DNA from 2 places in the Janibacter endophyticus genome. Region 2 is predicted to be linked to the other one. Evidence: riboswitches for the same ligand, from Rfam matches in the RefSeq annotation. Region 2 holds a riboswitch; the other holds the start of a gene.
The links. A riboswitch is a leader RNA that binds a small molecule or an ion and turns the genes downstream of it on or off. The one in region 2 is predicted to bind FMN.
Positions count from the first base shown of each region.

Region 1: it holds a riboswitch for FMN, as region 2 does, so the genes downstream of both, JNO54_RS10260 (nicotinamide mononucleotide transporter family protein) here and ribD (bifunctional diaminohydroxyphosphoribosylaminopyrimidine deaminase/5-amino-6-(5-phosphoribosylamino)uracil reductase RibD) in region 2, are expected to answer to the same signal.

Region 1 covers NZ_JAFEJG010000004.1:2,126,709-2,132,697, forward strand. The annotation lists gene JNO54_RS10240 (FUSC family protein) at 1-839, shown strand, start outside; gene JNO54_RS10245 (PH domain-containing protein) at 805-1,227, opposite strand; gene hisG (ATP phosphoribosyltransferase) at 1,215-2,057, opposite strand; gene JNO54_RS10255 (phosphoribosyl-ATP diphosphatase) at 2,067-2,330, opposite strand; gene JNO54_RS10260 (nicotinamide mononucleotide transporter family protein) at 2,353-3,138, opposite strand; FMN riboswitch at 3,152-3,278, opposite strand; gene rpe (ribulose-phosphate 3-epimerase) at 3,303-3,959, opposite strand; gene JNO54_RS10270 (RsmB/NOP family class I SAM-dependent RNA methyltransferase) at 3,967-5,469, opposite strand; gene fmt (methionyl-tRNA formyltransferase) at 5,462-5,989, opposite strand, start outside.
Region 2 covers NZ_JAFEJG010000004.1:182,592-188,580, reverse strand. The annotation lists gene ribB (3,4-dihydroxy-2-butanone-4-phosphate synthase) at 1-138, opposite strand, end outside; gene JNO54_RS00945 (riboflavin synthase) at 135-740, opposite strand; gene ribD (bifunctional diaminohydroxyphosphoribosylaminopyrimidine deaminase/5-amino-6-(5-phosphoribosylamino)uracil reductase RibD) at 740-1,798, opposite strand; FMN riboswitch at 1,897-2,027, opposite strand; gene JNO54_RS00935 (HAD family hydrolase) at 2,100-2,897, shown strand; gene JNO54_RS00930 (DUF1206 domain-containing protein) at 2,894-3,694, shown strand; gene JNO54_RS00925 (phosphatase PAP2 family protein) at 3,696-4,430, opposite strand; gene JNO54_RS00920 (RNA methyltransferase) at 4,461-5,261, shown strand; gene JNO54_RS00915 (VOC family protein) at 5,333-5,968, shown strand.

The sequences.
Region 1 (5,989 bases), 1.9 Mb from region 2:
TCGTCTACGTCTTCGGCTCGGGCGTCTGGCAGATCGCCGTGGTCGCGGCGCTCGCGATGACGCTCGCGACCTTCGTCGGTGCCGGGCTGCTGCTCACGATCCAGGCCGGCGTGCAGGCCATCCTCGTGACGACCTTCGTCGCGGCCCCCGACCAGGCGTTCTCGCGCTGGCTCGACGCCGCGGTCGGCGGGGTCGTCGCGATCGGGCTGGCGATGGTCGCGCCCGCCGCACCGGTCAACCGCCCGCGCCGGGGCCTCGTCGGGCTCACCTCGGAGATCGCCGAGATCCTGCGGTCGTGCGCGACCTCGCTCCAGGACCGCGACGGCGACGGGGCCGCCGAGGCGCTCGCCCGGGCCCGCGCCACCGAGACGATCATCACCGGGCTGCGCGACGACGCCCGCGCCGCGCGCGAGGTCACCGCCATCTCGCCCCTGCACGCCCGGCACCGGGCGGACGTGCGGCTCGTCTCGGCGGCGATCAGCCCGCTCGACCGCGCGGTGCGCAACCTGCGCGTGCTCGCCCGACGGGTCGGCGTCGCGATCCAGGGTGAGGAGGCGGTGCCCGAGAGCTGTCTCGACCTCATCCGGCGGCTCGCCGACGTCGTCGACACGCTCGGCACTCAGCTCGACGCGGGTCTCACCGGCGTCGAGACACGCGAGGCACTCGTGCGGGTGGCCGGCGGCGCAGGTCGGGGCGAGCCGGGTGCGTCGCTGTCGGCGGAGCTGATCCGCGCGCAGGCCCGCTCGATGGTCGTCGACCTGCTCATGGTCACGGGTCTGACCTACACGGAGGCGCTCGGGCTGGTCAGAGCCGCTGGTGAGCAGCCACGAGGTCGCTGAGGCGCTGTGCCTCCTGCACCGAGCGTGGCCCGTCGGCGCGCTGGATCGCCATGACGGCCTGCTCGTCGCCGTCGGCGAGGTCGAGGCGCACCCACGGCATCCCGTCGGAGAAGCGCACGGCCTCGATCTCCTCCCACGGCACGAGCTGGCCGGCGCCGATGTTGCGCACGAAGAGCCCGTCGTCCTGCGGGACGGCCCGGATCGTCACGTAGCGCAGCAGCAGCGCGGCGATCGCCAGGCCCATGCCGGCGAAGGCGATCCGGTCGACGAGCTGGTACTTCTCCGGCACGAGGACCGCCACCGCGAGGAAGAGGACGACGGCCGCGACGGCGAGGACCGCCGGCACGACCTTGCCGCGGCGGGGGGCGAAGGGGGTCACAGCCGGCATGCCGTGATGTCCGTGACGAGGATCGCGCGGGCGCCGAGGTCGTAGAGCTTGTCCATGATCTGGTTGGTCTGCCGGCGCGGGACCATGGCCCGCACGGCGAACCACGCCTTGTCGTGCAGCGGGGAGACGGTCGGCGACTCCAGGCCCGGGGTCAGCTCGCTCGCGGCCTCGACCAGCGCGGCCGGGCAGTCGTAGTCGAGCATGACGTACTCGCGGGCCGTGACGACGCCGGTGAGGCGCCGGTGGAGGACGTCGATCGCGGTGCCCTGGCTGGACTCGGGCCGGCGGATGAGCACGGCCTCGCTGCGCAGGATCGGGTCCCCGAAGACCTCGAGCCCCTGGTTGCGCAGCGTCGTGCCGGTCTCGACGACGTCGGCGATCGCGTCGGCGACGCCGAGGGTGATCGCCGTCTCGACGGCCCCGTCGAGACGCACGACGTCGGCGCTGACCCCGCGCTCCGCGAGGTGCGCGCGGACCAGGCCCGGGTAGGAGGTGGCGACCCGCTTGCCGGCGAGACCCTCGGCGTCGGCGACGGCACCGGGCCGGCCGGCGAAGCGGAAGGTCGAGCGGGCGAATCCGAGAGGCATGAGCTCCTCGGCGGTGCTACCCGAGTCGAGGAGGAGGTCCCGGCCGGTGATGCCCGCATCGACGCGGCCCTTGCCGACGTAGACGGCGATGTCACGGGGCCGCAGGTAGAAGAACTCGACGTCGTTGTCGGGGTCGCCGACGACGAGCTCCTTGGTGTCACGACGGACCCGGTAGCCGGCCTCGCGCAGCATCTCGACGGCGGGCTCGGAGAGGGATCCCTTGTTGGGGACGGCGATACGCATGCGGTGGCCTCAGAGGTGGGAGTAGACGTCGTCGAGGGTCAGATCGTTGGCGAGCATGAGCACCTGGAGGTGGTACAGCAGCTGGCTGATCTCCTCGGCCAGCCGCTCCTTGCCCTCGTGCTCGGCCGCCATCCAGACCTCCGCGGCCTCTTCGACGACCTTCTTGCCGATGGCATGGGTGCCGGAGTCCAGCGCCCGGACGGTGCCCGACCCCTCGGGGCGGGACACCGCCTTCTCCCGCAGCTCGGCAAAAAGGTCGTCGAAGGTCTTCACGGTGCCTCAGTCTAGGTCCCGCTCAGCGGCCGCCCACCGCCGGTTCGGCCTGCGGACGAGGCACCTCCTGCGCCTCCCGGGTGGCCTTGACCCAGCGGGTGAAGCCGTAGATGACGAAGGCGCCGTAGCCGATGTACATCACCGCGGTCGGCACGTAGCCGGTCGCGAAGCCGAGCGGGACACCGACGAGGTCGACGGCGATCCAGGCGAGCCAGAACTCGTTCCACCCGCGCGCCATCATGTAGGTCGCGAGCATCGAGCCGATGAAGATCCAGGCGTCGCTCCAGAAGTACCACCACTCCGGCTGCCAGTACGGGTTCGGGGCGGCGTCCCACAGGGCGGTGAAGGCCTGGTGGGCGGCGACGGTGCCGAGCAGCCAGACGCCGATGATCGCGAGACGTTCCTTGGCGCTCGCCCATCGGGGGACGATCGCGGCGGAGTCGTCGCTCACCGCGGCCCGGGCCTTCTTGATCTGGGTCCAGCGCCACCAGCCGTAGATGCTCGTGAGGATGAAGAAGACCTGACGCCCGGCCTGGCCGAAGAGCGGGATGCGGTCGTCGGCGCCGAAGACCGCGCCGAGGTAGACCCCGAAGAGCATGATGTTGGCGCTGATCCCGACGGGCCAGGCCCAGACCCAGCGCTTCATGCCGAGCCAGGCGCTGGCGACACCGATGAGGATCCCGACGAACTCCAGCCAGTACAGCTGGTACTCACCGATCGTCAGGTGCGCGGCGATGATCTGCTGGAAGAGGTTCTGGCCGTCGTCGGCCAGGGCGGTCGCAGCGACCGCGGGCAGCTCAGAGAGCATGACTGATCCTTCCGCCGTGCCTCTCTCGTCCGGACTATGACCGTCGGCCCTGGGATCGCACCAGAGTTCACCGGCCGCCCTGGCCGGGTCGCGGGCTCAATACCGCCGGTTCGGAGTTTCACCGAGTCACGAGACACGTGCGGGGAGCACGATAGCCGCGCGCTTCAGTGGGCGTGACGCCTGACCAGATCGCGGAGCTCGTCGACGGCCGCGGCAGCCGACTCGGCCCCGTAGACCGCGGACCCGGCGACGAAGACGTCGGCGCCCGCCTCGGCGCACTGCTCGATGGTCTTCGCCGACACCCCTCCGTCGACCTGGACCCAGATGTCGCCACCGTGGCGACGCACGGCCTCACGGACCTCGCGGACCTTCGGCATCTGGTCGGCCATGAAGGACTGCCCGCCGAAGCCCGGCTCGACGGTCATGACGAGGACCATGTCGAGCTCGGGCAGCAGCTCCTCGTACGGGGCGAAGGGGGTGCCGGGCTTGAGCGCCATGCTCGCCCGGGCGCCCTGGGCGCGGATGTCGCGGGCCAGGGTGACCGGGTCCTTCGCCGCCTCGACGTGGAAGGTCACGCTCTTGGCCCCGGCCTCGGCGTACGGGGGCGCCCAGCGGTCGGGGTCCTCGATCATGAGGTGGCAGTCGATGGGGATCGGGCTGACCCTGATCAGAGACTCGACGACCGGCAGGCCGAGGGTGAGGTTGGGCACGAAGTGGGCGTCCATGACGTCGACGTGCGCCCAGTCGGCGTTGCCGATCGCCTGGAGCTCGGCCTCGAGGTTGGCGAAATCGGCGGAGAGGATGCTCGGTGAGATCTGCACGGGGTGATCAGGCCTTCTTGCGGAGGAGGGTGAGGAACATGCCGTCGGTGCCGTGGAGGTGCGGCCACATCTGGGCGCTCGGGCCGTCACCGAGCCCGGGCAGGGTGCTCCGGGCGACGCTCCGTACCGCGGCGGGGGTGTCGAGCAGCTCAACGTCGTCACGCCGCTTCGTCACGTCGCGGACGACGAAGGTCGTCTCCGAGAGGTGCGGGCTGCACGTCGCGTAGGCGAGGACGCCGCCGGGTGCCAGGGCGTCCAGACCGCTCGTCAGCAGGTCACGCTGGAGCGGCCCGAGGGTGGCGAGGTCGCCGGGCTGGCGCCGCCAGCGCGCCTCGGGGCGCCGGCGCAGGGCACCGAGCCCGGTGCACGGTGCGTCGACGAGCACCCGGTCGTAGCCGCCGGGCTCGTCGACGCCGACCTCGCGCCCGTCACCGGTGCGGACCTCGACGTCGACTCCTGCTGCGGCGGCCGCGTCGATCGCGGGGCGCAGCGTCGCCCGGACGAGGTCGGAGCGGTGCTCGCTCACCTCGTTGGCGACGAGGTCGGCCCCGGCCTCGCGCGCGAGGGCCGCGAGCAGCCCGGCCTTGCCACCGGGGCCGGCGCAGAGATCGAGCCAGCGCTCGCGGCGGCCCGTGGGCGCCGTGACCTCGACCCCGGCGAGGGCGAGCGCGATGAGCTGGCTCCCCTCGTCCTGCACGGCGGCACGTCCGTCGCGGACGGCCGACAGGGAGCCTGGGTCACCGCCGACGAGCAGGACGGCGAAGGGAGAGTGGTCGCCGGGGGCGGTCTCAAGGCCGTCCGCGCCGAGGAGCTCCTCGACGTCGGCGAGGCCGGGCCGGGCGACGAGCGCCACGGGCGCGGGGGCGTTGTGGGCGTGGAGCAGCCGCTCGAGCTCGGCGTCCACGGTCTCGGCGGTGGCGGCCCCGTGGCCGAGCAGCGCCTGGCGCAGCGCCTTGACGACCCACTCGGGGTGCGAGCTGTCGACCGCGAGGCGGGCGGTGGTGGGCTCGGCGGGGACGACGGTGGCGCGCCACTCCTCGAGGGAACGCTCGCTGACGCGTCGCATCACGGCGTTGACGAGCCCGGAGGCACCCGCGCCGGTGGCCTGGCGGGCCAGGGCGACGCTCTCGTCGACGGCGGCGTGGGTCGGCACGCGCATGCCGAGGATCTGGTGGGCGCCGAGGCGCAGCACGTCGAGGACGTTGCCGTCGAGCCGGTCGACCGGGCGGTCGGCCGCGACGGCGATGATCGCGTCGTAGAGCCCCTGCATCCGCAGCGTGCCGTAGGTCAGCTCCGTGGCGAAGGCGGCGTCGCGCCCGTCGAGGCGCCGCCGGCGCAGCTCCTGCGGCAGCTCGAGGTTGGCGTAGGCGCCGTCGGCCACCCGCCGGAGCACGGTGAAGGCGGTGAGCCGCGCAGGGTCACCCTGCCGTGCTCGCTGGGACGGCGCGGTCCGCGAGCGTTGCGGTCGCCGCGGGCCGCCGCGGCGCTGGTCGTCCTGGCGCTCAGCCATCGAGATCGCCTCCCAGTCGTTCGCCCGGCGCGATCCGGACGCCGCGCGCCCAGTCGGCGGCGGGCATCGGCTTCTTGCCGGGCGGGGTCACCGTGTCGAGCCGGACCGGACGGTCCGTGGCGCCGACGAGCACCCACGCCTTGCCGACGGCGATCTCGCCGGGCGCCAGGCTCGGCAGCTCGGCGGGCAGCCGGTCGGTCGAGCGGCTCGGCGGGCCGAGCCGCAGGCGCTCGCCGCGGAAGGTCGTCCACGCGCCGGGGTCCGGGGTGCACGCCCGGATGCGCCGGTCGACGGCGAAGGCGGGCTGGTCCCAGCGCACCCGCGCGTCCTCCGTGGTGATCTTGGGTGCGTGGCTCACGCCGTCGGCGGGCTGGGGCGAAGGGGTGACCCGGCCCTCGGCGAGACCGTCGAGGCTCGCGACGAGGAGCGGTGCTCCGGCATCTGCGAGCCGGGCGAGCAGCGACCCGGTCGTGTCGTCGGGGCGGACCGTCTCGGTCATCGTCCCGATGACGGGACCGGT
Region 2 (5,989 bases):
GGCGAGCCACTCGGGGGTGGCGCTCTGCGCAGCGAGGACGACATCGCCCTCGTTCTCCCGATCGGCGTCGTCGAGGACCAGCACCGGCCGGCCGACACGCAGCGCGTCGAGCGCCTGGGGGATCGTCGCGAAGGTCATGCCGTCGACTCCGTCCGGGTGAGGAGGCCGGCGACGTACTTCGCGAGGACGTCTGTCTCGAGGTTGACCCGGTCGCCGGGGGAGAGGGCGCCGAGCGTGGTCGCGGTGAGCGTCTCGGGGATGAGCGAGACCTCGAAGGTGTCGTCGGCGACGGCGCTGACGGTCAGCGAGGTGCCGTCGACGGCGACGGAGCCCTTGCGCACGACCTGGGAGCGCAGCTCCTCGGGCGCTCGCACGGTGACGACCTCCCAGCGCTCGTGCGCGGTGCGTCCGACGACCTCGCCGACGCCGTCGACGTGCCCCTGGACGATGTGCCCGTCGAGCCGCCCGTCAGCCCGCAGCGCCCGCTCGAGGTTGACCCGGTCACCGACCTGGAGCGCGCCGAGGGTCGTCCAGCGGAGGGTCTCGCCCATGACGTCGGCGACGAAGCGGCTCTCGTCGTGCTCGACGACGGTGAGGCAGACCCCGGCGACGGCGATCGAGCAGCCGTGCCGCGCGTCGGCGAGCACGGTGCTCGCACCGACGGTGAGGCGGGCGTCCTCACCCGTGCCGTGCTCGACGGCCAGGACGGTGCCGATCTTCTCGATGATCCCGGTGAACATCACTGCTCCTCGCAGCTCGTGGGGTGGGTGGGGCGCTCGACCCGCAGGTCGATCCGGACGTCGTCGCCGACCTGGCGGACGGCGCGGGTGATGAGGCGGTGGGCGTCCGCGATGGTCGTGATGCCCAGGTCGCCGACGGCGGCGGGCCCGGTGCCGAGCAGCGCGGGTGCGACGTAGGCCACGACGTCGTCGACGCACCCCGCCCGCCAGAAGGCGGCAGCAAGCGCTGGTCCGCACTCGAGCCAGACCGACCGGATCTCCCGCTCGTGGAGGGCGGCGAGGGCGGCGTGGACGTCCCGGGTCGTCAGGCGAAGGGAGGGTGCCGCGTCGTCGAGGACCCTCGCCCCGTCCGGCAGCGGGCGCTCGCCCATGACGACCCGCAGGGGCTGGTGGGGGAGCAGGCTTCCGTCGGCGGCGCGGGCGGTGAGGTGCGGGTCGTCGGTCAGCGCGGTGCCGGTGCCGGTGAGGACCGCGCCGTGCGCGGCGCGCTCCCGGCCGACCTCGGCGCGGGCCTCGGGCCCGGTGATCCACCGGCTCGTCCCGTCGGCGGCGGCCAGCCGACCGTCGAGGGTGGAGGCGTACTTCCACGTGACGCGGGGCCGGCCCAGGGTCGTGGCGATACGCCAGTCCCGGACGAGTTCGAGGGCCTCGTCCTCGAGCACCCCGTGCTCGACCTGGACGCCGGCGGCGCGCAGGACGTCCCCGCCGCCGCCCGAGGTCGCCCCCGGGTCGGACGCCGCGTGGAGGACCCGGGCGATCCCGGCGGCGAGGAGGCGTTCGGTGCACGGGCCGGTGCGTCCGGTGTGGGAGCACGGCTCGAGGGTGACGTAGGCGGTCGCGCCCTTCGCCCGGTCGCCGGCGGCCTCGAGGGCCCCGACCTCGGCGTGCGCGGTCCCGGCTCCTCGGTGCCAGCCCTCGCCGACGACCTCGGGCTGACCGTCCGGGCCGGGGGCGACGACGACGCAGCCGACCCGGGGGTTGGGGTCGACGGCGGGTCCGAGGGCCGCGAGCTCGAGGGCACGACGCATCCACGTGGTGTCTTCGGGCGTGGTCCCCACGGCTGCCTCCGGTCGGTGTCGGTCCAGCTCCGGGGTGTGCGTGCGCGCGAGGTCGCGTCAGGGCTGCGGCGCGCCCGTCGTCGGGGAATGCGCCTGCCCGTCGTGCTGCCTCCCTTCCGGACTTTCACCGTCGGTCGAGGAGTTTCACCTCGTCAACCGCTCGCTGGCTGCGAGCGGGTCGCGGACTGTCACCGCCGGCTCGGAATTGCACCGACCCCGGAGCACGATGGCTCGACGGTACCCCGACCCGCGACGACGCCGCCATGACGTGCCGCACACCGGACCGTCTAGCGTGAGCGTCGTGGATCCGCACCTCATCTGCCTGGACATCGACGGCACGACGATCACTCACGACGGCACGCTGCGCCCGGCGGTCAAGGAGGCGATCGACGCGGTCCGCGCTGCGGGTCACCACGTCGTCATCGCGACCGGGCGCAGCGTCGTCGCGACGATGCCCATCGCTGAGATGCTCGACCTGCAGACCGGATGGGCCGTCTGCTCCAACGGTGCGGTGACCGTCCGGCTCGACCCCGAAGCGCCAGACGGCTGGACGGTCGACGACGACGACATCGTCACCTTCGACCCGGCACCGGTGCTCACCCGGCTGCGCACCGTGATGCCCGACGCGCTCGTCGCGGTCGAGGAGCTCGGCGTCGGGCACCGGCTCAGCGCCCCCTACCCCGAGGACGAGCTCCAGGGCGCGCAGACCGTCGTGCCGTGGGACGAGCTGCTGCGCCACCGCACGACCCGTGTGACCTTCCGCATGCCCGAGGCGACACCCGAGGAGTTCGCCGAGATCGTCGAGCAGGCGGGCCTGCACGGGGTCACGTACGCCATCGGTTTCACCGCTTGGCTCGACATCAACCCCGAGGGCGTGTCGAAGGGGTCGGCGCTGGAGATCGTCCGCCGTCGCCTCCACGTCGAGCCGCACCTCACGGTCGCCGTCGGCGACCAGCGCAACGACCTCGAGATGCTCCGCTGGGCGGCGCGCGGTGTCGCCATGGGGCAGGCCCCGGACGAGGTCAAGGCGGCTGCCGACGAGGTGACCGGCACCGTAGAGGCCGACGGGCTCGCGGAGGTCCTACGCTCGCTGGTGTGACCCAGGAAGCCCGCCGCACCGCCGACGCGATCGGTTCTCACCCGGCACTCATCGCGCTCGCCCGCGTCGGCCACGTCGTCAACGGGCTGCTGCACGTCGTCATCGCCGTCATCGCGCTCCAGGTCGCCTGGGGCGGAGGAGGCGGACAGGCCGACCAGTCGGGCGCCTTCGCGGCCCTCGCGTCGCAGCCGCTCGGCACGGTGACCCTGTGGGTCTTCGTCGTCGGCGCCGGTGCGCTGGCCCTCTGGTACCTCACCGAGGTCGTCTCGCCCCCGTCCGGGGAGAGCGAGGCGACCGACCGGGCGAAGTCGGGTGCCAAGGCCGTCGTCTACGCCGCGATCGCATGGACGGCGGTGCGCTTCGCCGCGGGATCCGGGTCGAGCGGCTCGAGCGAGGAGCAGACCCAGGGCGTGACGCAGACCCTCATGAGCTACCCGGCCGGTCAGGTCCTCGTCGCAGCCGTCGGGCTCGTCGTCATCGGTGTCGGCGCGTACTACGTCCGCAAGGGAGTCACTCACGGCTTCCTCGGCGACCTCACGAAGAACCCGGGCGTCCTCGCGACGAGCGTCGGGACCTTCGGCTACCCGGCGAAGGGGGTCGTGCTCGCCCTCGTCGGGGTCTTCTTCGTCGTCGCTGCCTGGCAGCAGGAGTCGGAGGAGGCGACCGGGCTCGACGGGGCGCTCAAGTCCCTCAAGGACCAGCCCTTCGGGCCCTACCTGCTCACCGCGGTGGCGCTCGGCATCCTCGCCTTCGGCCTGTACTGCTTCGTCCGCGCCCGCTACGCCAAGCTCGACTGAGCTACGCGCGGCTCGACCGAGGTGGTCGGGTCGGCCCCGGCTGCCGGCGCAGCCCGATGAGCAGTGCGGCCGCCGTCATCGCCGACCCGACGAGCACGCCGGCGACGACGTCGCTCGGGTAGTGCACGCCGAGGAAGATACGGTCGAGGCAGGTGAGCGCGGCGACGCTCGCCGCCCCGAGGACGAGCAGCGTGCGTGACCACGCCCGGCGGGCCAGCGGCCAGAGCAGCACGACGAGCAGGATCATCGCGATCGTGCTGTTCGTCGCGTGCCCGGAGGGATAGCTGTAGCCGAGGGAGTGCTTGATCGCCTCCTCGGGCACGGGGCGGGGACGCCCGACGATGAGCTTGCACAGGACCGCCAGACCCCACCCGACGAGCGCGACCGGCACGATCCACAGCGCCCGGCGTTGCACGAGCCCCCGGAGGGCGAGGCCGCCGGCGAGGACCGTGAGCAGCAGGTAGAGGACCCACGGCTCGGTGGCGTGCGACCAGCCGAGGAGCAGGTCGACGAGCCAGGGCCTGGCCAGCGAGAAGGTCACGGCTGCGTCGCTCACGCGCTCGTCGAGGTCGCGCACCGAGGAGCTCGCGAGGACGACCTGCTTGCCGACCCAGGCCGTGACGAGCATCGCCGCGGCCATGACGAGGAAGGCGACGAGGAGCCGCCACGGGCTGGGCCGCCGAGGCTCGAGATGTCGGGTCTGGGTGGTCGGCTCGGGCTCGTCGCTGCTCGGCATCGGTTCAGTCTGCGGCATCCTGGACCCGTCATGGCCGATCTGCACATCACCTCTCCGTCGAACCCCCGCCTCAAGGAGCTCGTCGCGCTCCGCCGACGCCGCACGCGGGAGGAGACCGGCACGACCGTGCTCGAGGGCACCGAGGAGCTCACCCTCGCGCTCGAGGCCGGGGTCACCCCCTTCGCCGTCTACCACTGCCCCGAGCTGATGCAGGACTACGGCCCCGAGGCCGTCGAGGCCGCCCGCGCCGCCGGCGCGACGGTCGTCGAGCTCTCCCGGGCGGCCTTCGACAAGGTCGCCTACCGCGAGGGTCCCGACGGTGTCCTCGCCAAGATGCCCGCCCCCGGACTCACCTGGGACGAGGTCGAGCTGCCGGCTCACCCCTTCGTCCTCCTCGTCGAAGGGGTGGAGAAGCCGGGGAACCTCGGGGCCATGCTGCGCACGGCCGACGCCGCCGGCGTCGACCTCGTCGTGGCCGCCGACTGCGTCACCGACTGGGGCAACCCCAACGTCGTGCGGGGCAGCAAGGGCACGGTCTTCTCGGTCCCCGTCGTGGCGACGACCCGCACCGAGGCATGGGCCTGGCTGGGGGAGCGGGGTATCGCCGTCGTCGCGACGACACCCGACACCGAGACGCTGCACACCGACGTCGACTACTCCGGCGCGGTCGCCGTCGCCGTCGGGTCCGAGAAGTACGGGCTCACCACCGCGGCGCTCGCCGCGTCGGACCACCGCGTGCGGATCCCCATGGTGGGACAGGCGAACTCGCTCAACGTCGCGACGTCTGCCGCGATCGTCCTCTACGAGGCAGTCCGCCAGCGTCGTCCCTGATCAGCAGGGGACGACCGCTCGTCGCAGGGGCGATTCGGTCGGAGCGCGGGGCCCGTGCCACGATGCCTCCTATGCGCGTCGACCATGTTTCTTTCGCCGCCGAGCCTGCAGGGCTGCAGGCCACCGCTGAGCGCCTCGGTGAGGCCATCGGTGTGACGCCCGTCGACGGCGGCGTCCATCCGCGCTTCGGTACGCGCAACAAGATCCTGCCGCTGGCTGACGGCCGCTACATCGAGGTCGTCGAGGTGCTCGACCACCCCGCGTCCGACAAGGCGCCCTTCGGCCAGGTCGTGCGTGCCCGCTCCGGGTCCGGCGGCGGATGGATGGGCTGGGTCATCCAGGTGGACGACCTCACCGAGGTGGAGAGCCGTCTCGGCCGCGAGTCCGTCGAGGGCTGCCGCAAGCTGCCCGACGGTCGCGTCTTCAGCTGGCGCCAGATCGGCATCAAGGGCACCCAGGCCGACCCGCAGCTGCCGTTCTTCGTGAAGTGGGACGAGGACAGCGACCACCCCAGCGCCGAGAACACCGCGGACGTGCGCATCGAGTCGCTGCTCATCGCCGGCGATCCCGCCCGGGTCCTCGACTGGCTGGGTCTGCCCGAGGCGCCGCAGGACACGGGCATCGACTACCAGTTCGTCGCCCCGCACGGCACGCCCGGCCTGCTCTCGGTCACGCTCCGCACGCCGAACGGTTCCGTCACCATCTGATGGCTGACCGACACCCGAAGG